Regions from separate parts of the Brevibacillus parabrevis genome, predicted to be linked through region 1. Evidence: riboswitches for the same ligand, from Rfam matches in the RefSeq annotation. Region 1 holds a riboswitch; each other region holds the start of a gene.

Evidence for each region. A riboswitch is a leader RNA that binds a small molecule or an ion and turns the genes downstream of it on or off. The one in region 1 is predicted to bind S-adenosylmethionine.
Region 2: linked by a shared signal. The riboswitch ahead of IRJ17_RS01840 (homocysteine synthase) and the one ahead of IRJ17_RS06165 (BMP family lipoprotein) in region 1 are both predicted to bind S-adenosylmethionine.
Region 3: linked by a shared signal. The riboswitch ahead of IRJ17_RS12770 (pyridoxal phosphate-dependent aminotransferase) and the one ahead of IRJ17_RS06165 (BMP family lipoprotein) in region 1 are both predicted to bind S-adenosylmethionine.
Region 4: linked by a shared signal. The riboswitch ahead of IRJ17_RS01780 (methionine ABC transporter ATP-binding protein) and the one ahead of IRJ17_RS06165 (BMP family lipoprotein) in region 1 are both predicted to bind S-adenosylmethionine.

Annotation. Positions count from the first base shown of each region.
Region 1 is NZ_CP064090.1:1,284,696-1,292,249, reverse strand. It holds gene IRJ17_RS06195 (ArsR/SmtB family transcription factor) at 1-119, shown strand, start outside; gene IRJ17_RS06190 (nucleoside phosphorylase) at 194-916, opposite strand; gene IRJ17_RS06185 (sulfite oxidase-like oxidoreductase) at 918-1,580, opposite strand; gene IRJ17_RS06180 (ABC transporter permease) at 1,617-2,531, opposite strand; gene IRJ17_RS06175 (ABC transporter permease) at 2,518-3,588, opposite strand; gene IRJ17_RS06170 (ABC transporter ATP-binding protein) at 3,563-5,092, opposite strand; gene IRJ17_RS06165 (BMP family lipoprotein) at 5,187-6,230, opposite strand; SAM riboswitch class I at 6,436-6,557, opposite strand; gene IRJ17_RS06160 (methyl-accepting chemotaxis protein) at 6,645-7,554, opposite strand, start outside.
Region 2 is NZ_CP064090.1:396,090-403,643, reverse strand. It holds gene IRJ17_RS01855 (AAA family ATPase) at 1-57, opposite strand, end outside; gene IRJ17_RS01850 (MFS transporter) at 114-1,322, opposite strand; gene IRJ17_RS01845 (ArsR/SmtB family transcription factor) at 1,322-2,368, opposite strand; gene IRJ17_RS01840 (homocysteine synthase) at 2,604-3,905, opposite strand; SAM riboswitch class I at 3,996-4,104, opposite strand; gene IRJ17_RS01835 (rhodanese-like domain-containing protein) at 4,667-4,978, shown strand; gene IRJ17_RS01830 (SCO family protein) at 5,060-5,683, shown strand; gene IRJ17_RS01825 (YqzG/YhdC family protein) at 5,686-6,024, opposite strand; gene rnjA (ribonuclease J1) at 6,311-7,554, shown strand, end outside.
Region 3 is NZ_CP064090.1:2,703,954-2,711,507, reverse strand. It holds gene IRJ17_RS12790 (ABC transporter permease) at 1-1,262, opposite strand, end outside; gene IRJ17_RS12785 (extracellular solute-binding protein) at 1,267-2,382, opposite strand; gene IRJ17_RS12780 (LysR family transcriptional regulator) at 2,536-3,447, shown strand; gene IRJ17_RS12775 (hypothetical protein) at 3,485-3,955, opposite strand; gene IRJ17_RS12770 (pyridoxal phosphate-dependent aminotransferase) at 4,172-5,353, opposite strand; SAM riboswitch class I at 5,438-5,551, opposite strand; gene IRJ17_RS12765 (MFS transporter) at 5,648-6,928, opposite strand; gene moaC (cyclic pyranopterin monophosphate synthase MoaC) at 6,932-7,414, opposite strand.
Region 4 is NZ_CP064090.1:383,803-391,356, forward strand. It holds gene IRJ17_RS01750 (DUF4367 domain-containing protein) at 1-226, shown strand, start outside; gene IRJ17_RS01755 (hypothetical protein) at 260-460, opposite strand; gene IRJ17_RS01760 (SRPBCC family protein) at 928-1,377, shown strand; gene IRJ17_RS01765 (peptide ABC transporter substrate-binding protein) at 1,450-3,102, opposite strand; gene IRJ17_RS01770 (MetQ/NlpA family ABC transporter substrate-binding protein) at 3,294-4,136, opposite strand; gene IRJ17_RS01775 (methionine ABC transporter permease) at 4,193-4,858, opposite strand; gene IRJ17_RS01780 (methionine ABC transporter ATP-binding protein) at 4,859-5,872, opposite strand; SAM riboswitch class I at 5,983-6,102, opposite strand; gene IRJ17_RS01785 (Ger(x)C family spore germination C-terminal domain-containing protein) at 6,208-6,789, opposite strand; gene IRJ17_RS01790 (LCP family protein) at 6,863-7,554, opposite strand, start outside.

The DNA of each region.
Region 1 (7,554 bases):
AAGTCACTTATTCTTTGCGCGACCCGATGATTATCGAGCTTTTGGGCGTCGCCCGGCAAATTTTCAACAACCACCTGATCGATACGATCTCGATGCTGGATCGCTTCAACGAAGAATAGCTTTTCACTCCGGAAAAGCTCCAGAAAAAAAGCCCAGGACCATTCACAGTCTTGGGCATGTTTATGTGATTAGATTAGGAAACAGCCACCAAAGCATCCAGCGCAATCAACGCTTCCGCCTCAATCGCTTTTGCCATCGCATCGGTATGCGGGTTGTACGAAGCAAGCAAATCGGCATCCGCATAGCCGTCAATCGCCAAAATCGCTCCGGCCTTCATTCCGCGCAATGCCGCGATGACGAACAGGGCGGAATTTTCCATCTCGACCGCGAGTACCCCGGCTTTTTGGTACAGCTTGTGCGGAAACTCCAGAACGCCACTGTAGAACACATCCAGCGTCAGCGTAATTCCCTCTGCTACGGGAAGTCCGGCCTCGTTTGCTTCTGCTGCTGCCACCAGTGCATCCGCCACGCGGCGATTGGCGACTGCCGGGAAACCCGGAGGAACGAGCTGGCTGGTCAGTCCGTCCTGACGCACGACAGCCGAGCTGATGACGAGGCTGCCAGGCTCGATTTCTTTTTGGTACGATCCTGCCGTACCTACGCGAATGATGACCTGCACGCCACCTTTTGCCAACTCCTCAAAACATACGGCAGCACCCGGCGAACCGACGCCGTGGCTGACTACGGCAACCTCCGTGCCTTTCCACGTCCCGGCATAGCTGTGATACTCGCGATTTTCTCCGATGGACCGATGGTTGTCCAGCTTGGCGGCAATCAAGGCAGCCCGTTTTGGATCTCCACATACGATGACGCGCTTCGGCAACTGTTCCGGATCTACTTTCAGGTTCGTAAGCATCTCAATCAAACTCCTTTTTCTCCCATTCGTCTTCGGGAATCGGCAGCGCTTCACCGGAGAACCGCTCTTCGCGGAACGGGTCTGCGATCAGGTGAAAGCCGTTTTGCTCCCAAAATCCGGGGGTGTTTTCCGAAATAAACTCAATGCCTCGCAGCCACTTCACGCTTTTCCAGAAGTACAGGTGCGGCACAGTCAGGCGCAAAGGCCAGCCATGCTTGTCCGTCAGCGGCTCTCCGTCGAAGGAGTGGGCCAACAGCACGTCAGGGCGCATCAAGTCAGCGAGCGGCACGTTCGCCGTATAGTCGTGATCGCCGTGCAGCATGACGTACGATGCCTGCGGCACTACCCCGATTGCCTGCAAAAAGTCGCGGAACCGCACGCCTGTAAACGCATTGTCAAAACGCGACCAGCGCGTCACGCAGTGAATATCGCTGGTCACGGTGACTTGCGGCATCTCCATGATTTGCTCGTAGCTCAGTGTAACTTCGCGATCTACCTCGCCAAACACGCGCAATGTCCATTCCTTCATGTCGTAAACCGGGACTTCTCCCTCATGCAAAATCGGAAAGCGCTCGGTCAAAATTTGCCCCGGCGGAAGCCTTTTTGCCAGTGCCGGGTCGACTGCGGGCACTTTCATCCGTTTGATCCGATCTGCCTTGTTCATGTTGCGTACCCCCTTTTCTTCGTTGACTGTTCTTTGTTAACGGGTGCTCTGCTGATTGTTGCTCGCCGCCTGCATGCGCTCTTTCAGGAAGAACATCGCAGCAACCGTGAGCAAATACGGCAGCATGGAAGTGAATTGCGTTGGCAGCGAGAAGCCTTGCAGACGAATGCTCAGCGCATCCATCAAGCCAAACAAAAAGCTCGACGCCAGTATTCCGACTGGATGGGACTGCCCCATCATCATCGCCACCAAAGCGATAAAGCCGCGTCCGGCGGTCATGCCCTCGGAGAACATCGTCACCTGGCCCAACGAAAGCTGTGCCCCTGCGAGTCCGCACAAAGCGCCGCAGATGACGATAGCCAGCACCTGCAAGCCCGTTACTTTCAACCCGAGGCTGCGAGCCGCAACCGGATTCGACCCAACGGCAAGAACCCGAAAACCAGTGACAGTCTTGTAAAAGAACACATAAAGCGCAATCGCAGCCAAAAACGCGAAATAAACAAGCGGAGAATGCCCGGAAAATACCTCGCCGACACCCGGAATATCTTTGATCACAGGGATGTCCCACTTCGGCAAGCCCGCCATATCTTTATCGTAAAAAGCCCCTTTGACGCCAAAAATCGCCCGCAGCGCAAACGTCGTCAGACCGAGCGCGAGGAAATTGATCGCTACCCCGACGACGATCTCGTTTGCTTTGAGCTTGATCGTCATATAGGCAAACAACAGAGCGAACAAAACACTCGTCGCCGCCGCAATCAAGATCGCCAGAAACAAATTCCCGGTAAAGTGATTGCCAACAATCGCGGAGAAGGCTCCGGCCAGCACCATGCCTTCCAGCCCCACATTAAAAATGCCTACACGCGAGCACAGCGCTCCGCCCAAAGCAGCCAGCAATATCGGTGTCACCATGCGAATGGTAGAACTGACGAGGGACCAATCAAGCAGCTCCATGCGATTCTCCCCCTTTTGCTTTCCGCTGTTTCCACCAGTCGTAGCTGAATTTTGCCGAAATAAACAGGATCAGCACTGCCGAGATGACGCTTGCCAGCTCCAACGGCACGTCTGTGTTCCGCTCCACGCCCATCGCTCCAGTCTGAAAAGCAGCCAGCAGGATCGAAGTAAAAATAATCCCGACCGGATGGGAGTTTGCCAAGAGCGTCGCCATCAGGCCCGTCCAGGCGAAGTTCGGTACAGTCAAAGCGCCATCGACAAAACGGTAGTGCGCCCCCAGCACCTCGACCGTCCCTGCCAGGCCCGCCAGACCACCGCTGGCAAACATGCCTGTCAGCATGACGCGGATGCGGTTGATCCCCCCGTATTGAGCGAACAACGGGTTTTGCCCGAGCATTTTCACTTCATAGCCGAACGGCGTAAAGCGGATGACCCAGAACAGGATCAAAGCGCCGACAATGGCAAACAAAAACCCGGCGTGCACGCTCATCCCTGCGAACAGCTTGGGAAGCCAGACGCTCTTGTCCAGCATGACCGTTTGCGCCAAAGCTGCCGAGCCAGTCCTGTCCCGAAACGGCTCCGTGACCAGATAGCTGGCAAACAAGACGGCAATGTAGTTGAACAGCAAGGAAGAAATCAGCAGCGGAATCCGAAACCGCGCTTCCATGATGCCCGGCAGTAGCCCCCAAAGCCCGCCAACGGCCATTCCCGTCACAATCGCAGCCACCAGCTTCACGATTCCCGGCGCCGGCAAGTAAATGGCTACCAGCGTAGCACTGATAGCGCCAAGCACCATCTGTCCTTCTGCCCCCAGGTTGAATACTCCCGCCCGAAAAGCAAGCGACAGCCCCAGGGCGATCAGCATGATCGGTGTTGCTCTCGCCAACGTGGAAACGAAGAAGTAAAAGCTTCCGAATGCTCCCTTCCACATTTCCTGATAGGTGCCCAAGATCGATTCCCCTACCGATGCGATGACGAGCGCCCCGATCAACAGGCCGATGACAATCGCCAAAAGCGGCTGAACCAGTGATTTACACAGCTCTTTGATTGCTGCCATGAACGCTTCCTCCCGCCATTAACACGCTGATTTTTTCCTCGGTTGCCTCTTTGCGCGAAAGCTCTCCGGCGATCCGCCCTTTGTACATCACCAAAATGCGATCCGACAGCGCCAAAATTTCCGACAGCTCGGATGACACCAGCAAAATTCCGTCTCCTGCGTTGCGCTTGTCGATCAGCGCCTGATGGATGTACTCCATCGCTCCGATATCGACACCGCGCGTCGGCTCGGCTGCGATCAAAAACGGGGTTTCATGCCCCAACTCCCGCGCGACGATCAGCTTCTGCAAATTTCCGCCCGACAAATTCCCGGCAAGCTCCTGAAGCTGCCGCGAACCAGTCTTGATCGCGAATCGCTCCACCCAGCCAGTCACAACCTGGCGAAAAGCTTCCCGCAGTACGATGCCGCGCCGATTGAATGCAGGCTTGCGCTGATAGCCCATCAACGCGTTCTCTTCGACACTTTCCAGCTTGGCGGTTCCCCACATATAACGATCCTCGGGAATATGGGCCAGACCCGCTTCCCGGATTGTCGCCACAGATTTGTTGGTGACGTCCTTGCCGCCCAGCCGCACTGTTCCCTCCTGTGCCGCCCGCAAACCGCTCACGGCTTGCAGCAACTCGGACTGTCCGTTGCCAGAAACTCCGGCAATTCCCACGATCTCGCCGTGATGGACGGTAAAGCTGACCCGGTCGAGCAACGTCTGCTTTTCGCGCACCGACAAATTTTCCACCTGCAAAAGCGGTCCCTGCTCCAAAGCGACGCGCTCACTCAGCTCTTGCAGCTCGCGGCCGACCATCAACCGGGCCAAATCGTCCACATTTGTCTGCTCACGCGCAACCGTACCCGTCACCTTGCCGCCGCGCAGCACCGTGATGCGGTCCGCTACCTCCATTACTTCTTGGAGCTTGTGCGTAATCAAAATCACGCTTTTCCCGCTCTCCGCCAGATTGCGAATCGTTTGCAGCAAGTCGCGAACCTCCAGCGGAGTCAACACAGCGGTCGGTTCGTCCAGCACGATGATGTCTGCGCCCTGGTACAGCACTTTCAAAATCTCGACCCGCTGCTGTTCTCCCACCGAGCAATTGGACACTTTTGCCTGTGGATCAATCGGAATACGGAACTTTTCGCTTAGCTCGCGCACCTTTTGCACAGCGTCATGGCGGCGGAAAAACCCGGCCTGCTGCGGTTCGTAGCCAATCACGATGTTTTCTGCCACGCTGAACTCGCCGAACAGCATGAAGTGCTGGTGCACCATCCCGATTCCGTTGCCGATGGCGTCCTGCGGCCCGCGAAAAGCGACCGGCTTGCCGTTTAGCACGATATCGCCGGACGTAGGCTGCTCCATGCCGTACAACATCCTCATCAACGTCGTCTTGCCCGCTCCGTTCTCACCGACGATCGCGTGCACTTCTCCGGCAGCAAGCGAGAACGAGACCTTGTCGTTTGCAATAAAATCTCCGTATTTCTTGGTCATGGCGCGCATTTCCAAACGATAGGTCATCCTTGCTCCCCCTTCTTTACGCTTTCCTTTCGCATATAAGGAAGACCGACTACACAGCCGTAGTCGGTCACAATCAAGCTCTGTGCACTAGCTTTTAGAACGAATCCGGCACTTTGCGGGTACCAGCAATGATCTCTTCACTGATCGCTTTTACTTTGTCCACAACTTCCTGGCCGATGAAAGCGTTCAGCGGTGTTTTGCTTTCGTGAGTCACATACGTTACGCCTACGCCTTTTTCTTTCAATCCGTAGTTGACGACACCTGGTTTGAAAGAACCTTCCACAAACGATTTCACAGTTTCATACGCTGCTGCGTCTGTCCCTTTCAGTTGGGACAATACGATGTGCTCAGGGTCAATCGTCGTGCGGTCAACGTCTTGTCCTGCTGTAAAGAAGCCTTTTTCCTTCGCGGCTTCGAATACGCCGAGATCGCCTACCGCAGCTGCTCCGTTGATGAAGTCAGCGCCTTTGGATGCTTGCAGCAGAGCCAGCTCTTTCGCTTTTGCCGGGTCAGTGAAGCTGCCCACGTAGTTTACCAGAAATTCTGCATTCGGATTGGTCGATTTCAAGCCTTCCTGGAATCCGCCTGTCCATTTTTTCAGAAGCGGAATGTCCATTGCGACAACCATGCCGACTTTGTTTGTTTTCGTGGCAAGACCTGCCGCCACCCCCATCAGGTAAGCTGCTTCCTGCTCGCGGAAAGTAACGCTGCGCACATTTGGCAAATCGACTACTGTATCAATAATCGCGAAGTTGCGATCAGGGTTTTCTGCGGCTACTTTTTTCAGTGCGTCTTCTGCTTCAAAAGAAGAAGTGATGATCAGGTCGTAGTTTTCCGCTACGGCTACGCGCAAGTTCTCTTCGATCGCACCATGGTCAGTCGACTCGATGCTTTTTACTTCCGCGCCAAATTCTTGTCCTGCTTTTTTCGCGCCCTCGTCCATTTGCTGGAAGAATGGGTTCACGCCGATTTTTTCAGGCAAAATCAAGGCAACGCGTTTCTTCGCTGCACCTTCTTGTCCTGCGGCTTGCTCTTTCGGCTTATCCGTCGATGCGTTCCCGGCAGGTGCATTCCCGCCTGCTGAACAACCCGCAGCCAAAACAGCAAAAGTAGTCAATGCCAACAACAACTTCTTCATGGTGTCTTTCTCCCCTATCTGAACGTTCTCCGTTTTCTCTATCCTAACCATAATGTACGGTTTTTCGACAAAAAGATCAATACCAAACACGAATATTTCACATTAAAATTATTTTATTGTTCGTTATTCTCCCTCTGTCCATCCTCCCCTTCTAACGAAAAAAAACTCTTCCCGAAGGAAGAGTTTGCGTCCGAAGCCGTCCTCTTCCTCATCTGTCAAAACCCCGGTACAGGTTTTGCAGGAATTGGCACCTTTCTGTACATGTCTCGCATGTCCAGTGGTTGCCGGGCTTCATAGGGCCAGTCCCTCCGCCGCTCTCGATAAGGTAGATCATCTATTGAGTTACAATGAACTTATTCTAGCAGAACGCTCTGAAAAAGCAATTGTTTTTTCAGATTGTTTCCGCCAGTTTGTTTATTTCGTTTGAAAGGTTTGCTGGAGTCGATGCGACAGGTTGCTAAGCTCACCCAGCTCTTCGGTAATTTCCCGCACCTTTTGATGCTGATTTTCTGCGGTGGCAAAAAGCTCTTCCAGGTTGGCAACCGATTGTTCGGTGACGGCCGTAATCGTCGACATCTCCATCGCCACTTCGCCTGAACGCATTTTGACCCGGTTCATGCTGGAACCGACATGCTCGGCCGCTTGCAGGAATGCCACCATGCCGGAGCGCACTGCCTCGATCGAAGCCACCGTTTTTACAGCCAGCTCCTGTCCTTTGGCTACAGACGCCTCTCCGTTGCTGATTTGCTGCACAGCGTTCTCGCTCTCCTGATGGAGCGATTTGAGAATTTCCGTAATCTCCTGGGTAGCGGTCGCGCTTTGCTCAGCCAGCTTGCGCACTTCGTCAGCTACTACAGCGAAACCGCGTCCATGCTCGCCAGCCCGCGCTGACTCGATGGCGGCGTTGAGCGCCAAAAGATTTGTTTGCGTAGCAATCTGGTTGATCGCTCCCACGATTTCTTCTACCCGGTTCGCCTGGCGATTGAGCTGGTGAATCGTCGCAGCAGCCACATTGACCGCAGACACGATCTGTTCCATTTGCTGTGAAAGCTCGTTCATCATGCCCACGCTGTCTTTCAGGCGCTGGTTGTTTTGATCGGACTCGCTCTTCATCGCATTCGTCTGCGTCGTTACCGCCACGATCTCCTGGTCGATCGACTGCACCTCTTCTTCGATCTTCACAGTCGAATTGGCCTGCGATTCCATGCCAGTCGCAACTTCGCGAAACGCAATCATCATCTCGTCCGTATTGCGTTTCGTTCCTTCGGCATGCTCGTGCACATGCTCTGTCGTGCGGTCAATCTGCCCCGTCATCTGTTGAATA
Region 2 (7,554 bases), 890 kb from region 1:
TCCCACGATTACTCGGTTTACGGTGGCAAGCAGGCTATCCAGAGCAGGATGAGTCATGAGATTTCTCCTTTATGTAGATAGGGTATGGGGTGATGTCATTTCCACGCATTTCATTATACATGGAATATCCTATATTTTACAAATTTTTGCAAAGCAATCCCGCCGATGGAAACGGCCACGATCAGCGCACCGATCGCGAAATAGAGCGGGCGAATGCCGACGCTGTCGCTGAGCGTTCCTCCCAGCCAGATCCCTATAGGCATTGTAGTGCGAACGATCAGCAGACGCACTGAGAATACGCGTCCCATCATCCCGGCTGGGACGTGCAGTTGATAGAGTCGCGTGCTGTGCAGTTGAAAAAAGGGGGCAGTAACACCCGCCGACAGCTCGATGGCGATTGCCAGCTCGATGAACGGAGTGAAGCCTAAAGCGACAAAGCTCAACCCGCCTGCCACCAAGGAGACGAGCATGACTAAAGAGGGCTCCAGATGATTAAACAGCTTGGGCACCAGAAAAGTTCCGATGAGGTAGCCTAACGGATAGCCTGCCAAAAACAATCCCGCATGCAGAGCCGTTCCGTGCAGCTCGCCCGCCACAAACGGCAGATTGAGCACCAGAGTCACACCGACCGCGAACTGCACAAGTGCGGAGTACAGGCTCAAATAGAAGAGAAACGGTTTTTCCCGAAAGACGGACAGCCCTGCCTTGAACATGAAAAGCCATGATTCTGCTGTTTTGGCAGGAGGGACCGAAGTCTTTTCGCACAAAAGCAGAAAAACTCCGCTGACAGCATACCCGATGGCGACCAGGCCCAGCACATGTGTGCCGCCGATGCTCGCGACGAGAATCCCGCCCAGCGGCGGGCCTGCAATCATCGCGATGCGCATGGCACTGTCCAGATAAGAGTTGGCTTGCAGCAGCGATTCTTGTTTGACAAGAGTCGGGAGCAGCGATTGGCTCGCTGGCACGTACAGCGGTTGAACAAGACCGTTGATCAGCGATGTCAGATAGAGCGGCCAAAGAGCGTCAGGCGCATAGGAAATCGCCAAAAAAGCACAGCCGAAAGCCGCACAGCGCATCCACTGGGAAAAGAGCATGACGCGCTTTTTGTCAAAGCGGTCAAGATAAGGGCCAGCCACAAGCTGCACCAGCAGCGAAGGCAAAAAGTAGAGCAGCCACATTTGTCCGACAGCGGTCTGGGAGCCGGTGATTTGGTAGAGCAACCAGCTGTTTGCCAGCGTCGAAAGCGATGCGCCAAACTCGGAGATCAGCTGACCGAGCAAAATACAGGTGTAGGAACGGTTTTTCCAGAGCGGAATCATCAAAATCCCCTTTCCAGAAACTGATCGAGCAGGAGGGAAAGCTGGGATACGGACTGGCTGCGCAGGCGAAACCGGGAGCCGGACGCTTCTACCAGACGCGCGGAACGAAGCATGGACAAATGGTGATGAACCGTCGATTTGGCCATTTGCAGGACGTCGGTCAATTCCTGCAAGCTCAGCTCTTTTTCCGCCAGCATTTTGACCATGCGGAGCCGCTGCTCGTCTCCGAGCGCCTTGAAGCTTTGCACCAGAGCCTGCGGCGGCTGGTACGGGTCGATGTGCTCGCTCATGTTTTCATCGGCGACCGGGCAGTAAAAAATTTTCGTGCCCGCGTCATCGGCCTGCACCGTCCAGGGCCGATAAATCGCTTGCGGGATTAGTAGCACACGAGTGACCGCAGGCTCAGGGGGATAGCTTGCTCCGGTTGCCCACTCCACCAGTGCTTCCGGATCGAGCTTGTCCTGCATCGCGCGCTTTTGCGACGTATCCTTTTCCAGCATACGCCGGATGCTGTCTTCTTGCGGCTTGATGTGTGTCTGATACCAGCCTTCCATCAAGGTGAGCAGATGCTGGCGCAGTTCATTTGTGTCGACAGAGGTGATATGGGCAATATACGCTGCAAAAAAGAGGTGGTCCCGGCATGCTGCTTGCAAAAGCTCGGCGTCTGCTGCGCTGCCCTGCGCGGCATTTTCGCGTGCTTGCTGTCGTTCCTGGCCCAAAAAAGGCAGGGCGTGGTAGCGCAACTCTTCTGCCGACAGCTCGCTGACAACATGCAAAAACGATTCGAGATCGGCAAAAGGCTGGTGGTGGAGCAGTTGCAGCAACGTCTTCCAAGTGTTGTGCCTTTTGGCGTAATCAACCTCAAGCTGGACGGATTGCGGAAGCGCGCTCAGCATTCTGCTCCAGTGCTCAGGCGGATGCTCCAGCGTGTGGTGAATTTGATCGTAAGTGGCGACGGCGATTCCGAGTGCGGCTTCAAAAAGCGGTGAGCAAGCGAAGTCGAGCTGGTAGGTGGTGCGTGCACTGCCGATGTTCCATATTTTCAAAGCGGATCACCTTTTCCCCATTTTTTTCATAGATCAAATTCTAAAATATCCGAACTGTTAATTCAAGTTATTTCGAATGAATAGTTCAATGATTTTCGCATCTGTTCTTTTTTTTCTGCTGATTTAGTTGAGACTATCCAGTGAAAGACACAAAAAAACGAAAAAAACCACTTCCCTGACGAGAGTGGTTTTTTCGTTTTCGCTTGAATGAAAAGGTATGGTGTTGTAGGAAAACCTATACCTTGCTCACGGCAACAGCTGCTTCCAAAGCTTGCTTCAAATCGCCGATGATGTCTTCGATCGCCTCTGTTCCGACAGACAGACGGATCAATCCGGGAGTTACTCCTGCCGTTAATTGTTCCGCTTCGTTCATTTGCTGGTGCGTCGTGCTCGCCGGATGGATAACGAGCGACTTGGAGTCGCCTACGTTTGCCAAATGAGAGAAGAGCTTTACGGATTCGATCAATGTTTTGCCTGCTTGCACGCCGCCGCGGATGCCGAAGGTGAGGATGGCGCCAGCGCCTTTTGGCAAATATTTTTGCGCGAGTGCGTAGTTGGCGTCGCCTTCAAGACCTGGGTAGCTGACCCATTCCACTGCCGGATGCTCGGCGAGGAATTTCGCTACCGCGAGTGCGTTTTGGCTGTGGCGCTCCATGCGCAGGTGGAGTGTCTCCAGACCTTGCAGGAACAGGAAAGAGTTGATAGGAGCTACGGCAGCGCCGATGTCGCGTTGCAGTTGCACGCGCGCTTTGATGATGTAGGCGAGCGGGCCGACTGCTTCTGTATAAACGACTCCGTGATAGCTTGGGTCTGGCGTCGTCAGACCAGGGAATTTGCCGTTGTTCCAGTCGAATTTGCCGGAATCTACGATAATGCCGCCAATCGCCGTGCCGTGTCCGCCGATGAATTTGGTCGTGGAGTGAACGACGATGTCAGCTCCGTGCTCGAACGGACGGGTCAGGATTGGCGAAGCGAATGTATTGTCGACAATCAGCGGCACGCCGTTTTCGTGCGCGATGTCCGCAATTGCCTGCAAGTCGGCCACGTCGATGCGAGGGTTGCCGATCGTCTCGCAAAAGAGCGCCTTGGTATTATCGTTGATGAACGCGCGGAAGTTGTCCGGATTGGACTGATCCACAAAGTGTACTTTGATGCCCAGGCGTGGCAGCGTATGGGCAAAAAGGTTGTACGTCCCGCCATACAAACTGCTAGATGCGACAATCTCGTCGCCCGCTTGCGCAATATTCAAAATCGAGAAGGTGATGGCTGCCTGACCGGAAGAGGTTGCCAGCGCACCTACGCCGCCTTCGAGCAGAGCGACGCGCTTTTCAAATGCGTCTTGGGTCGGATTCATGATGCGCGTATAAATGTTGCCGAACTCTTTCAAAGCAAACAGGTTGGCAGCATGCTCCGTGTCACGGAAGACGTAGGAAGTCGTTTGGTAGATCGGAACCGCGCGCGAGCCTGTTACCGGGTCTACCTCCTGTCCGCCGTGTACGGCGAGCGTTTCCGGTTTCCATTGTTGTTGGTCAGACATGATCATCTCTCCTTTTTATATGGGGGTAAGGAAATAAAAAAACGGAGCGTTCTCCTGAGTAGAAGAAGGCTCCGGCTATGCACGGGTGTGCGTTCATCTCTCAGAATCTATGGATTCTGCAGGAATTAGCACCGCGCAAGACTCGCTTGCTGGTTGCCGGGTTTCATAGGGCCTGTCCCTCCACCGCTCTTGATGAAAATGTAGCTTTCAGTTGTTGTCATAATTGTATGAAAAACCATACTTCGCTGTCAACATCAAATGATTAAGTTATCGGGGTGGATTTTGTGGATTTTAAAGATTTACCCGTTCATGCTGTTGCCCATAAGATCCAGAGAGCCTGTCTGGTAAGCTCTGTTTACATGGTTTGTATGAGGGTTTCCTTCATCTGAAACCAAATGAGTTGCCTTACGAGATTGTTTTCCTTTTTTGGCATACAAGAGGACCGCAGCCAGAGTGCAAACAGCCAAAATTCCAAGGACATACATCATAGAAATAACTCCCCCTCACGCTAAGCTTCATCAATTATCAGCGTTCTTTTTCATGAACTGGCAGACATGGTTTTTTACTTGTAATTTTATAATTTTATGGTCATTTTTGTAAATTCTTTGAACTTGCAAGCAACCGAGCCTTGCTGTCACAAAATTGCCCCTATATCTCGGCGCTTTCGCAGCTCCCGCCGTTAGAAAACGCCTGGGGCCTATGATATGATGGAAATGGCAGAAAACGACTAAACGATTGTACATATAGGAGGAAAAAACGCGATGAGCCATGGCGTGAAGGAAATTACACCACAAGAGCTGCTGGAAAAGCTCGCGGCAAAAGAACAGCTTCAGGTGATTGATGTACGCGAGGTGGAGGAGTGGAACGAAGGCCATATCAAAGAGGCCAAGCTGATTCCGCTCGGCTTTTTGCCGCATCGCACCGACGAGCTGGACAAAGACATTCCGGTCATCATGGTGTGCCGAAGCGGCGCACGCAGCCACCGGGCAACTGAATATTTGTGTGAGCTTGGCTTTGACGCTGCCAATATGGTTGGCGGAATGCTGGCATGGCCTGGGGAAAAAGAAGTCTAGAAAGACAGAGAAAATGTGCGCTGCTCGCCGCTGCAAGCAAAGCGGGATGGCGCATGAGATGTGCAGGGGAGGCAGGAAATCGTGAGTGAAGGAGCACAGCAACAAGGGTCAGCGTTGCAGCGCCATTGGTTTACGGTGCTGGCAGGCTTGATTATCCTTGCGATTGTAGGTGTGTTCGGCTACAAATACTTGGCAAAAGATCCGATTCCGGTGATGAAGCCGATCGCGGACTTTTCGTTGGACAACAGTGACGGAACTTCCTATACGTTCTCGCAAGGCAAAGGCAAGGTGCGCCTTGTCGAGTTCATGTTTACCAATTGCCCTGATATTTGCCCGGCAACGACGTACAACATGTCCAAGCTTCAGGATCAGTTGAAGGAGAAAAAGCTGTTCGGCGACAAGGTTGAGTTTGTCTCGATCACCTTCGACCCCGACTTTGATACGGCTGAGGTTTTGCAGCAGTATGCAGCGAAGTTCAAGGCTGATCAAAGCGGCTGGAAGTTTTTGCGCGGAGATGCCCAGGCGGTGGAAAAAGTAACGAAAGACTTCGGGATCGCGGTACTGAAGCAGCCTGATGGTTCCTTTGCCCACACCGCACGCATGTTCCTCGTCGACGGTGACGGCAACATGCGCCGTGCTTACGGCATGGCGGCGGACATGGACATGGAGCAAATGATGAAAGAAATGGAACAGCTCGCTGACTAGACTCAGACGGTTTCTTCGTACGTGATGTTCACGACTCGTTCCGTTTGGTTTTCAAATTCAATATGCACAAGAAGCGCCCACCTGCGATTGCCCTGCTGGAGCAAGAGCTTGAACGTCTCCTCTGACGTGGTGGGCGTTTTTGCTATGCGCCCGACATGCAAATAGTCTACGATTTGCGCGTGCGGATATTTTTGCATCGTTTCCTGCATCGCCAATCTGCCCCATTTGGCATATGGCGGCTGGGCATTTGCTGGGGCATACTGGAAAAAGAACAGCAGCAAACTTGCGGCCAGTGTAGCGAGAAAGCTGCGCGTGAGGAACATGTTCATGGAAGAATGCATGGCGGAGGCTCTCCTTTTTCGTGTTGGAAAACGGGCTTGCCATGTAGTCTGAAGTCTTTTTAAAGCGGTCATTCGTAGAAAATCCTTACACGTGCAAAAGGGGGCTTGCGGCCGGAGCAGTCGCTTGATGCCCAGCTTTTGCTCGAGTTGGAGATACCGCGTATCAGTTTTCTAATATTGACCGAAGATGAATGTGTGGAATTAACAAGACAGGATGAAACGAACGCCTCGCGTTGTGTTACAATAAGAATGGCATGCTTGGTTCGGGTTCCCAAAATCATGCACGATGAAGTTAGGAGGAAAGAGTTTGAGCGACGTTAAGATTTTCGCAATGGGCGGCCTCGGCGAGATCGGAAAAAATATGTATTGCGTCGAGTATGAGGATGAAATTATCATCATTGACTGCGGGGTGAAGTTCCCCGAAAATGAAATGTTCGGTATCGACCTGGTCATCCCCGATATTTCCTATTTGGTGGACAACCAGCACAAGATTAAAGCACTTTTGTTAACGCACGGACATGAGGATCACATCGGAGCGATTCCTTATATTTTCAAACAAATTAACGTGCCGATCTACGGTGGTCGTCTGACCCTGGGCTTGGTCAAGGCGAAGCTGGAAGAGCATCGCATGCAAAATGACGTGAAGATGATTCCGATCTCGGAAGATACGGAAATTCCGTTCAATCGACTGAAAGCGACTTTCTTCCGTACGAATCACAGCATCCCGGATTCGCTCGGGGTTGTGCTCCACACGCCTGAAGGCATGGTTATCCATACAGGCGACTTCAAATTTGATATGACTCCAGTCGGACAGACCACAGAGTACGGCAAAATTGCCAAACTCGGCGCGAGTGGCGACGTTTTGGCTTTGCTTTCCGATAGTACAAACAGTGAGCGCTACGGCTTCACCATGTCAGAGCGCACAGTTGGCGAGGGGATTCTCGATGTGGTGCGCAAAGCGCGCGGTCGCATCATCCTGGCTACATTCGCGTCCAACGTGCATCGTCTGCAACAAGTGGTAGATGCCGCTGAACAGTGCAACCGCAAAGTCGCGGTCATCGGCCGCAGCATGGAAAAAGTGTTCCTGATTGGACAAGAACTGGGCTACATCCAGATGCCTGAGGGTATGCTGATTGATATCAAGCACATTGACAACTACGCAGACAATCAGGTGCTGATTATTTGCACGGGAAGTCAAGGCGAGCCGATGGCGGCGCTGACCCGGATTGCTTCCGGATCGCACCGCACTGTGTCGATCTATCCGGAAGACACGGTGATCATCTCTGCTTCGCCGATTCCGGGCAACACGATCAATGTCAGCCGGACGATAGACAAGCTGTACCGGGCAGGCGCAAACGTCGTGCTCAGTCACGTGTTTGACATTCACGCGTCTGGACACGGAAGCAGCGAAGAACTGAAACTCATGCTCAACTTCATTCGTCCGAAATACTTCATTCCGATTCACGGTGAATACCGGATGCTGAAGACGCACTCCAAGCTGGCGCAGCAAGTAGGAATTGACGAGAGCAA
Region 3 (7,554 bases), 1.4 Mb from region 1:
TCGAGCCAACGCTGATTCCAGACAAAAATATAGCCAATGCCGAGAACAACGCCAGGTACAGCCAGCGAGACCAGCGAGATAACGTCGACAGCCCTGCGGTATTTGAACGGCGAATACGTCAGCACGTAGGCGACGAAAAATCCGACGATCAGTCCGATAATGCCTGCGGTAGCGGCGATGCCAAGCGAATGCAGCAAGCCGTCCAGCAAGGCTTCTCCATCGGCAAACAGCTCTTCGTAATGACGCAGAGTCAATCCTTGCAAGCCCTGATCCATGCTCGATGTATCCGAGATGGACATGAGCAGGTTCGCCCCGAACGGAATGCCGATGACGACCAGCAAAAAGCTGATGCAGCCGATATTCAGCCACAGGCTGCCCCGCTTTGTTGTCTTGCGCTCCTGTCTGGTCGCCCGGGAGGACAGTACATCAAACCGCGCCTTGCGCATCACATAAAACTGAATGCTCATCGCAGCGACAATCAGCAGCACGAGGTAAAACGACAGCACTCCCGCCATGTCAAAGCGGATGGGCGACGTGTACAGAGCCGAATAAATCGAATACGGCAGCGTCGGAAAACGGAAGACAGCAGCAATTGAAGCTGGCAAGCCGAAGTCGCCGATCGTATCCATGAACACGAGCAGCGCCCCGGAACAAATCGCAGGCAGCAATAGCGGCAGCTCCACCGTGCGCCAGACCGTCCAGAGCGAGCCGCCGCACAATCTGGCTGCCTCTCCCAATCGGTCCACCTTCCATTCCAGCGCACTCGCAATCGCCAAGTAAGCGAGCGGGAATTTGCTGAGCGACATCACCACAACCAGACCTTCTGGCGAAAAGACGAGACTTGTGATCCAGGTCCAGCCCAGCCAGGCGTTCGCCAGACCATCTGCCGCAGCAAACATCACCCAGCCTTGCGCCAAAATGAACGATGGCGTAATCAGCAACACCCAGACCGCCAGATCGAGCAGCCTTGCCGTTTGAAACGACCAGCGCGAACGGACGATAGCCAGTGCGCAGCCGAGCGCTGTCGCAAATACCGTCGTTCCTACGCCAAGGTATAAGGAATTTTTCAAGGAAGCCAGCCAGAGCGGCCGGGTGAACACGTCCAGCAGCAGCGATAAATCCCCGATGTTCCACTGCCCGAAAAACACACCGGGCAACAACACTTGAATGATGACAGCAGCAAGCGGCAATAAAATCAGGAAAAAGAGAATGGCCAGCACGAGCCAGCCCATTCGGTTTCCATATGTCCCTAGCAATCTCATCGCTTTACTTTACCGCTTTGTCGGCAAACCATTGCTTGATTTCCGCTTCATGCTCGGAAGCCCACTCTGGATCGGCGACGACCAGCTTGGCATTCGCAGCCCGGTCTTTTTTGGCAACGGCTCCTTTTGCGGACGGCTCGAAGTAGCTTTCTTCTCCCTGATCGATCAATTGCTGCTGGACCTTCGGATCGAGAATGAAGTCGATAAACGCTTTCGCTGCTTCCACGTTTTTCGTATCCTTCTGAATCCCGGCTACGCGCACAGATGCAGGCGCTCCTTCTTCTGGCCAGATGATTTCAACAGGCTCTTTTTTGTTTTTCAGCGTGTAGGCATTGCTTTCTTGCAGGGCTGCCAGTTTGATCTCGCCCCCTGTCAAAGCTTTTGCCACATTCGGATTTTTCGGGTAGACGCGAGCGCCGTTTTGCAGCAGCTGATCGAAGTAAGCTTTGCCTTTGTCCATGCCCTCCTGCTGGAAAAACCAGGCGACAAACGGATAGGCTGGAGCAGCTACCGCCGGGTCCGCCATGCCGACCATATTTTGAAACTCCGGCTTGACCAGATCGTTCCACGATTTCGGAGCTTTGTCTGCCGGGAGTTGTTTCGTATTGGCAATGATGACACCCGCTGCATGTGCACCTGTCGGGTAGTACGTTTTGTTCGCTGGAACGAGCTTCGCCGCAAAGTCTGTCAAGCCCGCAGCGTTATTCGGCGTCCAGCCTTCGAGCAGTTGTCCGTCTTTGCCCAGCTTGTGAATCGACGGCATCGCGTCCATCCAGACGACATCCCAGTGCGGATTGCCTTTTTCCGCTTCGATCCGCGACATGATTTCTGCTCCGTTGCCAGAGACGAGTTTGACTTTGTAGCCTGTCTCTTTTTCAAACATCGGGCCGATGATCTCATCGAAGTCATTGAGATAGACGACGAGCGGCTCTCCCTTCGACTTGTCTTCTTTTGTTGGCGCGCTCCCGGTTGTTGTGGATGCTGCCGGCTGATTGCCCGCTTTGTCTGTACCTGATGCTGCCGGAGTGGTGGAGCCTTGTCCACATCCTGCAAAAAGCAAAGACGTGGAGACGAGCAGCGTCAATACGGACCATTTTGGCTTGCGATTTTTCTTGTTCATTCCGTTTCCCTCCCATTTCTTTTCCTACCGACAACTTTACGCGATTAGTGTGAGCGGAAAGTAAATGAGATGCTAAGCTTGTGTTAAATAACGTCTATGTTTATTGATGGAACGATAGAGAGTATCTATACTGGTGGCGGAGGGATCGACTCGATGAATATTCAGCAATTGCGCGTATTTGCCGTTTCCGCTCAGTGCAAGTCGCTGACCGAAGCCGCCGAAGCTTTGCATATCAAGCAGCCAACCGTCAGCTTTCACCTGAAAAAACTGGAGAGCGACCTCGGCGTGGAGCTGTATTACAAGCAGCCGCGGCACTTTCGCCTGACGGAAGCAGGAGCGGCGCTCTTGCCTTATGCCCGCAGAGTGTCCACTTTGCTCACAGAGGCCGGACAAGTCATGGAGGAGTTTCGCCACGGCGGCAGAGGAACGCTGAAAATCGGGGCGAGCTATACGCCTGCCACCTACTATCTTCCCCCTTATCTGGCTTCATTTCAGGCGGAGCATCCGCACGTCCTGCCGATTTTGACCGTAAAAAAAGCGCGGCCGCTCATGGAGCTGCTGCGCGATTTTGAGATCGATTTGGCGATTGTCTCGTTGTCCATGCAGCCCCAGGACGGTCTGCATGTCATTCCGCTGCTTGCCGACGAGCTGCGCCTCGTTCTCGCTCCGCAAAATCCGCTTGCCCAAAAAAGCGTGATCGAGCTGACTGATTTGCAATCCGAGCCATTTCTCATTCACGAAGCAGGCTCCACCTCACGCGAGCTTGCTGAACTTTGGGCCCAGGAAAACCAGCTGCGCTGGCAAGTGCGCATGGAGCTGGGGGCGATTGAGACGATCAAGGAAGCGACCAAACACAACATGGGCGTCAGTGTCCTGCCGTATCGCAGCGTCGTGCGCGAAAGCGAGACTGGTGAACTGATCGTTCGCGAACTGCCCGGCTACGTCAATCGCCGGCACATTTGCCTCGTCTATCGCCAGGACGACATCATGCCTTATCCGGTCCAGAGCTTCATCCGGTTTTTGCAGCATCAACGCCCGCACGCAAAAAGCCCCTCTCCGCTGTAAAAGGGAAAGGGGCGATTATGTAAATCAAATAGCTATTCTACGCGATGCGAACAACACGAGCCTTTTCTGCTTGCGGCAAGAAAGACAAGTCTACGTGTCCACGTGCTTCATCCAGTCCGATGTCCTCTGCCAAAAGCAGCGCTTCTTCCTGGAAAGTCGGCGTACAGCTTCCTTCGTTCAGCTCACAGAGACGCTTCAAACGCTTCAAGCGATCCGCGCATTTCTCTGCACGCATGCATTCATTGGTCAGCTCACATACATTTACATGGCGCGCATCTGCGATCATGCTGATATCATCTACGTGCACAATCAGCCGCTTGCCTTCTTCTGTGACGAATCCGATCGAGCAAAAATGCGCACCTGACATTTCCAAACGAGTGAGAACCGCATTGGCAAAAATCTCTCCCGTGCGCAGTCGAACCTGAGCTGCTTCAATGGCTCCACCGATCTTCCGCTCGTTGGCGATCACCGTATACATGTCCGTGTAACCGTTAATCTGATAGCGCATAGTACCCTCCCGCTCTTGCTGAGATCAATTATCATTACCATCCTATAATGAAAATCATTATCTGTCAACGGTGAGAATGATTTTTATTCGCCTTGCCTGTCTTGGTTTCCAAAAACGCATGGCCCTTACATTTTACCCAGAAAATCTCCTGCTATCCCCTGATTTCCAAACAAAAACCGCACTTTCTCATGCAGGAAAGTGCGGTCCGTTCTCATCCTATTTGGTATTGGCAAACAGTCCTAATTTCTCAATGCGCTGTACCGCTTCGGCCAGACGTTCTTCACTCGACAACAGCGCGGCGCGAACGTATCCTTCCCCGGTAGGGCCGAAGCCGTCACCGGGAGCAACGACGACATGCGCTTTTTCCAAGAGCAAATCGGAAAACTCGATGGAAGTGAATCCGGCTGGAACCGGGAGCCAGGCAAAAAACGAGCCTTGGGACGGCGGCGCTTGCCAGCCGATGCGGTGCAGATTGGAGAACAAGGCGTTGCGTCTGCTTTCGTAGACAGCCACCAAATCCCGAACGCATTGCTGCGATTCGGTCATCGCGGTTACCGCGGCCATTTGCACAGCACCGAACAGGCTGACGAAATAATGATCCTGAATCAGATTGATCAGTCTCACCAGCTCGCGGTTGCCGACCATCGCCCCTACGCGCCAGCCAGCCATGTTGTACGTTTTGGACAAAGTGTAAAACTCGACACCGACCTCTTTTGCCCCTGGCACCTGCATGAAGCTGACCGGCTTTTTGCCGTCGTAGCTGATCGCGCCGTAGGCAAAGTCGTGGCAGACGACGATCTCATGCTTGCGGGCAAATTGAATCGTTTCCTCGTAAAATTCAAACGGCGCGTTCACCGCTGTCGGGTTATTCGGATAGTTCAAAAACATCAGCTTGGCCCGATCCAAATCGGCTTGCGGAATTTTGCTGTAGTCCGGCAAAAACTGATTTTCTGCTGTCAGCGGCATCATCGACATCCGACCATTGACGACCGCCACACCCGACCAGTAATCCGGATAGCCCGGGTCCGGTACGAGCGCGACGTCGCCTGCGTTCATCAGCACCTGGCAAATTTCCACCAGTCCTGTTTTGCTGCCGAACAAAACCGCTACTTCTTCTTCCGGATCAAGGTCTACGTCAAATTGTTGTTTGTACCAGTGCGCAACAGCCTGCTTCAGCTCCAGTCGGCCGGAAAAAGGCGGGTACTTGTGGTGAAGCGGGTTGGCTGTATGTGCTTGTAGCGCTTCTACGATGTGGGGAGGAGTCGGCAAGTCCGGGTTTCCCTGCCCCAGGTTGATCACATCGTGCCCGTTGGCGATGACTTTATTTACTTTCGCTACCAACGTCGCGAAAAATTGGGTTGGCAGTCGGTCAATCATGTCGGAAGGTTGGATACGCATTTCTCTTCAGTTCCTTTCTTTTCGCCCATACAGCAAAAACCCCCTTTTTCCGTACAGAAAAAGGGGGAGATCAGCTTGGTCACGTCCTTATCTGTCAGGAATGCTCCTGCTGGAATTGGCACAGCATCTGCATCGCTACACGCGCAGATCCGCTGCCGGGCTTCATAGGGCCAGTCCCTCCGCCTCTCTTCATAAGTAAATCACACGGAATATACTGTTTTTAATCTTCTTCATACTACATTGCCTGCTCTCGACGTGTCAAGATGCTTCCCCGCAGGCGCTCGCCTTTTTTCGCTACATCTTTTCTGCGGTTGGCACAGCCACCTTTTGACGGCGATTCAAAAACGTTGTGTGGAAGGCGAAAAACGCCACGGACAAGAGCGCAAGCCCTGCCATGATGTACAAAAGCCCTTGCGCCTGGAAGTGCTGGAAAATGATCGCGCCGAGCAACGGTCCGAGCATCCTCCCTGCCGAGCCTGTTCCCGCGATCAGCCCTTGAATAAAGCCTTCCCGTCCTGCTGGCGTAATTTGCGCCGCTACGGCAGGAACGGCTGGCCAGACGAGCATTTCGCCCAACGTCATGATAAACATCGCGGCGACGAAGCCCGCATAGGAGGTCGACTGCGACAAAATCAGCATCGACAAGGCAAAGACGTAGGAGCCGAGCAGCATTTGCGCTTTCAGCGTGCGAGCAAAGCGGCGAATGACCCAGGCGATCAGCGGTTGACCAAACAGGATCAAGCCGCCATTCAGCGTCCACAGCAAGCTGTACTGGCGCAAGGAGATGCCCAAAGATTGCATGTAAGTCGACAACACCGTCGTCCATTGCACGTACACAATCCAGCTGATCAGCAAGCCGCTGCACAAAAACAGCAAGGCTCCCCAAACCACTTTTCGCGTTGGCTGAAGCTCTCCTGCGCCATGTGCGCCAAGCTGTCCGTCAGCATCGGTCTTGCTCGTGTCCGACTCGCCCGCTGGCGAAGCAGGCAGTGGCCGATTCTCCGCCGCTTTCAGATGGCGCGGCAAAAAGATCACGAAGATGGCGAGAACGATCATTTGCGTGAGTGCGTTCCCGAAAAAGGTCCAAGAAAACGATACGCTCGCCAAAAGTCCGCCCAGCGCCGAGCCTGCCGCCACTCCCGCATTCAACGCGACGTAAATCATGTTGATTCCTTTGCGCCCGCCTTCCGGCCACAAAACGACCGCCAGCGCGTTCATGACAGGAGACAGCGTTCCGTAGAACAGCCCGTTTAACAGCAGCAGGATCGTATACACGGTAAAATCGTGCGTAAGTCCAAGACCGATTGTAATCAAAATAATGCCGACAGAGCCGATTATGATCGTCCGCATTCTTCCCCAGCGGTCAAACAGCATGCCACCCGTGATGCTTCCGATCAAAAACGCGCCCTGGTTCAATAACAGCAAAAAACCCGCTACAGGCAGCGGCTTCCCCAAGTAATCGTGAATGTAAATCGTGACGAGCGGCCATATACATGCCATACCCGTAGAAAAAATGATGGCAGCAACCGCCAGAAGACGAATGCTGCTCGGATAGGATTCCCATTTCTGTCTCATGATCTAGTTCTCTCCCCGACGAAAATCGCCGTTCTTCCCGCCTGATTTGCTCAACAGACAGGTCGGCCCGATGACCATGCCTTTGTCCATCGCCTTGCACATGTCGTACACCGTAAGAGCAGCAACGCTTACCGCTGTCAAAGCTTCCATCTCGACGCCTGTTTTTCCGGTCGTCCGCACGCTTGCTTCCAGGCCCAGCGTTGTCTCGTTTTCAAACGTGAAGCGAATATCAATCCCGGTCAAGGAAAGCGGATGGCACATCGGAATGATGTCCCACGTCTTTTTCGCAGCCATGACTCCCGCTACTTGCGCGACTGCCAGCACATCCCCCTTCTCTACCCGCCCTTCGCGAATACGCTGAAGCGTCTCGGGCTTCATGACGATTTTGCTTTCCGCTACGGCCTCCCGCTTGGTGATGTCTTTTTCCGAAACATCCACCATGCGCGCACGGTTTTGTTCATTAAAATGCGTCAGTTGATCACTCATGTTCCTGTTCGTCCTCCATTTGTACGATCCCGTAACCCGCTTGCAACTTTGCTTCTTCTACCTTACTCCCGCCGCTTGCGAAAAGCAATGGGAACACCGCGAGATTTGTCTTTGGCAAATCATGTCGCACCGCTTTCACT
Region 4 (7,554 bases), 900 kb from region 1:
AGTTGATGACTCGTTTATTAATTTGATGATTACCAAAGGTGGTAATGGAATATTGGGAGAAAGCGAAGAAATCGAAATCAACGGTAGAAAAGGTGAAATTCAGGAAAGTGATGAGTACATTACCTTGTCCTGGAAAGCCAATAAAGTTAGTTACTGGATGGTAGCTAAAACTACTGACAAATTAACAAAAGAAGAGGTATTGAAGTTTGCTGAATCTATTAATTAAATTTAAGAAGCCCCTTATAGGGGCTTCTTAAATTTAATACTGTTGGTTATCGTGAATGTCATTTCGTTGTTCATTTAAAAAAGTTTCCTTGTACACCATATTAGAAGCGCTTGAGTTTTTGATACCTGTTTGTATATCTTTTGCTGTTATTTTTCTTTTCGTTATACGATCATACACAACTCCAAAAAGCAATATGCCTCCAAAGATGATTAACAGGAAGACCCACATTGGCATTTTAAATCCCTCCTTATTAGTCCTTATTAGTATAAGACGCATTTATCAATAAAATGTTGCTTGTATTAAATTGGGTCCCGATAATGTGTTTTATGTAAACAAGCGTCCGAAAGTCCAAATTCGGGCGTTTTTCGCCATTTTCAGCGATTAGCACAAAACTGACACCCGTCATTTGTCCACCACTCATGGACAAAACAGCCTTTCCCTCGAAATTCCTCGATCTTACGTTAGCTTCGATTTGCTTCCATTTTCATTTTGATAGTTGTGGCCACCGATTATAAATTTCTACCATACAACTCATCGTAAGCATCAATGTATTTTACCGCAGCATATCCGGATTTTTTTCCATTTAGTCCGCCTCCTGTCGCGTTTTTACAATACACCCCTGTTTTGTCTGTCTATACTAAGAGTAGTAGTTGCAGCTGGGGATTACAATTTCAAAATTTATTGATAACAGGAGGCACGACATGGATCATATTTTCAATTTTTACATCGGAGCTACCCCGGAACGCGTATGGCACGTTCTCACTTCGGAAGAGGGAGTCAAAAGCACGTTTTTCAACTCCGTCATCCGCTCCACTTTTCAAGTCGGTGACGATCTGGCTTATGTCGGGCCAGGAAATGATGGCCCTGAGACAGTCCATGTGTACGGAAAGGTTCTGGCATTCGAGCCGCAGCAAGTCTTCAGCTTCCTGGAGCATCCTGGCCCGTCTTACCGGCCCAACCACGCTGAACTGCAGAGCCGCGTGACCTTCAAGCTGGAGCCTGTCGGCGGATGTACACGACTGACCTTGATCAACGACCAATGGACCGAAAATCATCCTTCCAACGCCAACGCGAGTCAAGATTGGCCGATGATTCTCTCCAACATCAAGACGTATGCAGAAACAGGAAAAACGTTGGATTTCGGCTACTAAGCCGGACAATTTGAAAAGGAAACCCCGGAAGCGGCATGCCTTGGCACTCTCGCTACCGGGGTTTTTGGCCTGCTACTCGACCATCTCTGCCCACTTCAGATCGATAAAGCCCAATCCGTCTACCTGTACGCCTTTTACCTTGTCGCTTTGCACCCACACGTCGACATCCGTAAAGAGCGGAATGACTGGCATGGCATCCATGAAAATTTGCTCGGCTTCCGCAAACAGCTGCTTGCGCTTCTCCGGGTCACTCTCCAAGGCGGACTGTTTCAAAAGCTCTTTGTAGCGCTCGTCTTCCCAGCCCGTATCGTTGTTTCCGGTCTTCGCGTCGCGGAACATTTCCAAATAGTTGATCGGATCGTTGAAATCGGCATTCCAGCCCAAGCGGCCAATCTCGTAATTCAGTTCATGCAAATCTTGCAAGTGAACCTTAAATTCTTTGATCGCCAGCTTCACGTCGATGCCGAGATTGCGTTTCCACTGATCCTGCATGGCTTCCGCGATTTTTTTGTGTCTGTCTGTCGGGTTGTAGGACATCGTAATCGTGGGCAAGGTGGTCACACCCAGCTCTTGCATGCCTTCCGCCAACAGCTTTTTCGCTGTCTCGACATCGTTGTCGCGGAAGTAGCCTTCCGGTTTGATAATCATCGATTGAGGCAGCATTCCCATCGTCGGCACTTGTCCAACCTGCGTGATGTTGTCCACGATGCTTTGGCGATCGACCGCATAGGCCAACGCTTTGCGGATTTTCGCATTTTTCAGCGGCCCTTTGGTCGTATTGATTTTGTACCAATACATCGTCGCTTTCGGATGAACGACCAGCTTGCCGGCTTCCTTCAAAGACGGGATCGCATCAGTCGGCAAACCGCCAAGCGGTTGACCAGCCCAGTCCAGCTCGTTGTTGTCGAACATGGACAGCGCTGTATTGTCATCCTCGATCATGGCAAATTCGATTCGGTCGAGTTTGACAGCATCTTTATCCCAGTAGTTTTCGTTCTTTTCCAATACAATCTTGCTCTTGTGCTCCCAGCCCGTCATTTTGAACGGACCGTTGCTAACGTGTGTTGCTGCTTCATTCGCCCAGTTCGGATTGGCTTCTGCCACTTTTTTGTCTACAGGATAATAGGTGTAAAAGGCCGTCAATTCCAGGAAAAATGGTGTCGGGTTTTCTAGCGTGACTTCAAGCGTTTTGTCATCAAGAGCTTTTACCCCCAGCTCGGTTGCTTGCGCCTTGCCCGTATGCACCTTTTCCGCATTTTTGATGTAGTATAGCTGGTACGCATATTCGGCACCCAGCTTCGGATTGAGCACACGCTTCCAGGCATACTCGAAGTCGTGCGCTGTCACCGGATCGCCGTTACTCCACTTCGAGTCGCGAATCGTAAACGTGTACACGCGTTTGTCGTCGGATATTTTCACGTCCGACGCAACCGAGTTCATCGGCTTGGCGTCTTTGTCTAATCTGGTCAAGCCGTCAAAAGTAGCACGAACGACCGCGCCTGACGTAGCATCCTTGGCAAGCCCAGGGTCCGCCGTCGAAGGCTCGCTTGTCAGGTTGGCCCTGAACACTTGCGGCTTGCCAGCGCTCGCCGTCTGCTTGGCTTCTCCTGCTTTTTGCTCGGCAGGTGCAGAAGGCGGAGCGGCGGCCTGGTTCCCGGAACATCCTGCCAAAATACTTCCAGCCACAAGCGACACGCCGAAAAGTAGTTTGAATGTTTTGTTCATCTGAATTTTCCCCCTTATCAATTTTTTTCTATCGCCACCACAATATACTCGACAAAAATCGTCTTGAGAATGGGGTTCGGTGAGATTTAATTAAATTTTACGAATATTTATACTTTTATAAATGAAAATAAACCCAACCAGCCACACGGGCCAAATTGGGTTTATTTGTTGATTCATCAATTAGCTGTTCCTTAGAATGCAGGAACGATGGAACCTTTGTATTCATCTTCAATGAACTTTTTCACTTCTGGGCTGTTCAGTTCTTTCGCCAGCTTTTGGATCGCTTCGGAATCTTTGTTGTCTGGACGAGCTACCAGGAAGTTCGCATATGGAGACTCTTTGTCTTCAAGGAAGAGAGCGTCTTTTGTCGGCACCAGTTTTGCTTCGAGTGCGTAGTTGGTGTTGATCAGCGCCAGGTCAACTTCTTCCAGGACGCGTGGCAGCATAGCAGCTTCTACTTCTTTGAACTTCAGGTTTTTCTTGTTTTCTACAACGTCTTTTACCGTTCCGCTGATGCCAGCGCCTTCTTTGAGCTTGATCACGCCGTTTTTCTCCAACAGAGCGAGCGCGCGTCCGCTATTGGTCGGGTCGTTTGGCAAAGCAATGGTTGCGCCTTCTGCCAGCTCGTCAACGGATTTTACTTTTTTGCTGTAAGCACCGAAAGGCTCGATGTGCACGGCGATTACTGGCTGCAAGTCCATGTTTTGACCTTTATTGAACTCTTCCAGGTAAGGCTTGTGCTGGAAGAAGTTTGCGTCCAGTTGCTTTTCATTCAGCTGTACGTTTGGTTGTACGTAATCGGTAAACTCTTTCACTTCCAGGTTAACACCTTGTTCTTTCAGCTTTGGAGCGATGAACTTCAAAATGGCTGCGTGTGGAACCGGAGAAGCGCCTACTTTCAACGTTACTTCTTGCTGTTGTCCGCCTTGTGCGCCGCCTTCAGTTGGAGTTGGAGCTGTTTCCGTTTTGCTTCCGCACGCTGCCAAGGAAAATGCCAATACGGTAGAAAGTACAGATACGACTAATTTTTTCATAAATGATTTCCCCCTATTTTTTGGTCTGTGTTCTGCAAAGCTTATATGGAAAGACCTTACTTGCGGCTGAATCGCATAACCAGGCGATCCCCCAGCGACTGCAAGATCTGGACCAACACGAGCAAAATAATCACTGTAACAATCATGACATCTGTCTGGAAGCGTTGGTAGCCGTAGCGGATTGCCAAATCTCCCAGCCCGCCGCCGCCGATTACGCCGGACATCGCGGTGTAAGAGACAAGGGCAACTGTCGTGATCGTAATCCCGGCCACCAGACCTGGACGCGATTCAGGAAGCAGCACGTTCCAGATGATTTGCCAGTTGGAGGCTCCCATCGACTGAGCGGCTTCGATGACTCCTCGATCCACCTCTCTCAGCGAGGTTTCCACCAGCCGCGCAAAAAACGGGGCTGCACCGATGACGAGCGGCGGAATCGCTCCGAGTACCCCGAGTGAAGTACCCACAATTACTTTTGTCACAGGAATCAGCAAGATCATCAAAATGATAAACGGTACAGAACGCAGTATATTGACAACGAATGAGGCAATCGCATAAAACACCTGGTTTTGCAAAAGCTGTCCGCGAGAAGTCAGGAACAAAATAATCCCCAGCGGCAAACCAATCAGGATGGTAAACAGTGTCGAGAAGCCAAGCATCGTCAGCGTATCTATTGTTCCCTCGGCGATCTCCGACCAATCCACATTTTCCAAAGTCCAGTCCATCTATATCACCTCTACTTCCAAGCCACGCTGACGCAACGTCTCGATGGTTTTTTCGTTTTGACGGACATCGCCTTCCAGCTCGACGACCAGTTGGCCGTACGGCGTATCCTTCATGCGGGAAATCGTTCCTTGCAAGATGCTGAACACCGTGCCTGTTTCTTGCATCGTCTGAAACAAGATCGGCTGGTACGTCTTTTCCCCCAGGAATGTGACGCGGGCAATCGTGCGGTTTCCTGCCGCCTTTTCGTGCGCGACTGCTTCCCGCAGCTCGCTGGAATCGGCCACCTGCTCGACAAATTCCTGTGTCGTCGGATGCTGCGGCTTGAGAAACACGTCCAGAACCTCACCCGACTCGACAATTTTTCCGCCATCGATGACGCCTACGCGGTCGCAGATGGAACGGATCACGTGCATTTCGTGCGTGATCAGCACGATGGTCAATCCCAGTTTGCGGTTGATATCGAGCAAGAGCGCGAGAATCGAGTTCGTCGTCTGCGGATCGAGGGCGGAAGTCGCTTCGTCACACAGCAACACTTTCGGATCATTGGCCAGCGCTCGGGCGATGCCTACGCGCTGCTTCTGACCGCCGGACAATTGCGACGGGTACTTGTCCCGATGCGCTTCCAGCCCGACCAGTTTGAGCAGCTCGTCCACTTTTTTCTGGATTTCAGCCTTCGAGCGATTGGCGAGCTTGAGCGGGAAAGCGACATTCTCGCCTACGGTCGCGGAAGACAACAGGTTAAAGTGTTGGAAAATCATCCCGATCTGGCGGCGCTTTTCCTGAAGCTTGCTGTCATCGAGCTTGGTCAAATCCACTCCGTCGACAACGACTTGTCCTGACGTAGGGCGCTCCAACAGGTTGATGCAACGAATCAGGGTACTTTTCCCCGCACCGGAATGCCCGATGATCCCGTAAATTTCCCCTTTATCTATGGAAAGGTCAATCCCGAGCAATGCCGGAATCGTCTTGCCTTGTACTTGATAGCTTTTATGCAGTTGTTGCAATTGAATCAACGCATCCACCTCCCAGCAAAATCTGTCTACATGCCTTGTGAAAAACAGAAAGCCCCTTTTTTCATAAACGAAAAAGGGGCTGCAACGCATGTATACGTTCGCATCCACCCTTCTCATCTATCAAGATCCAACCAATCTTGTAGGAATTGGCACCGCGACGCTCATTTTCGAAAAAATGAACCGGTTGCCGGGCTTCATCGGGCCTGTCCCTCCGCCTCTCTTGATAAGAAAGATTTCCACGTATATTATGTTCGTTTTTCATATTTTCATGATACAAACCGGATTATATCCTTTTTGAAAATATCCCGTCAATAGCAATCCCAGGAAAAACTTTTTTAATCTATCACTCCGTTGCGGATAATGGTTGCCTGAACATGAAAACGAACAGACGCCTGCCGGAAAATTTTTCTCCAGTCGCGGTTCGTCGTCTCTTTCAATCCCCTCTGCTGGGCGCGATAGACGATGCCAAATCCCGCCGGATCGACGTCCAGTTGCTGCAATTTTTTGACGACTTTTTGCAGTTCTTTCTCGATTTCCTTTTCCAATGCGTCCTCCATCGTTTTCATCATTTTGCTGTAACGGGAGGAGATGCTGCCAATGCCTTTTTTCGCAAAGTGCTCATTGTACAAATGCCACCCGTATTTGCCCGCCTGAAAGTTTTTTGTCTGATTGCAAATTCGCCTTGTCCCGCATGCCCTTGCTCGTTTCCCCAGTCCCAAGTGCCTTTCGACATGGTCGATATTCAGTCTATCCTGATCGATTTCCCTCAGCTTCGGAATAAGCTCGCTGTACACGACTTTGGCATCCGCCATGCTCGATATGAAATACAGCCTCGCACACCCATCCGGGTCATCGATATGCTCGGCAACCAGGTCCCCGATATGCGAAAACCATCTATGCAGGAACTCCTGGTCCATCTCCTTCACCCCAATGTGCCTGTACTGTAGAAAATCATGGATAGTGTGCCCAAATATGCAAAAAAACAGCACGCTACATTCGCGTGCTGTCTTTGCTGTCTGTACTGTCGTCTGTTTTGTTGTCCTCTTGTTGCATCGTTTCAGTCGGCGGCTCAAGCTTTTCCTGAATGAACGACTGAATCTGGTCTACGTCGGGAATGAGCACAGCTCCTGCCTTGTGCGATTCCCGGAACATTCCCATCGGCGGCAGCTGATAGTTGCCCGGTTGCATCGTATCGAGCTTCAAGCCGAGCGCGGACAGCTTCAGCATGTCCATGGAGCTGATGTTCGTCTGGATGTACGGCGCCACTTGTTTGAGGATGGACGGCAACTGGATCAGGGATGTGCCGCTCTTCATCTGGCTCGCTACAGCGGCGAGCAATTTGCGCTGACGCTCGGTGCGCGTATAGTCGGATGTGGCGTCATGGCGGAAACGGACGTACTGCAACGCCTTGTTGCCATCCAACTGCTGCACACCTTTTTTCAGATTGATATCGTAGACGCCTTTATCTGTCGGGTCATGGTAATACATGTTTTTCTCTACGTCGATCTCGACGCCGCCCACTGCGTCGATCAGCGCCTTGAAGCCTTCGAAATCGGTAATGACGTAGCGATCCACAGGAAGTCCGGTAAACTGGCTGACCGTCTTCATCGCCAGCTCAGGCCCGCCGTCTACAATCGCCGAGTTGATGCGCGAGCTGCCATTTCCGGGAATGTCCACATACG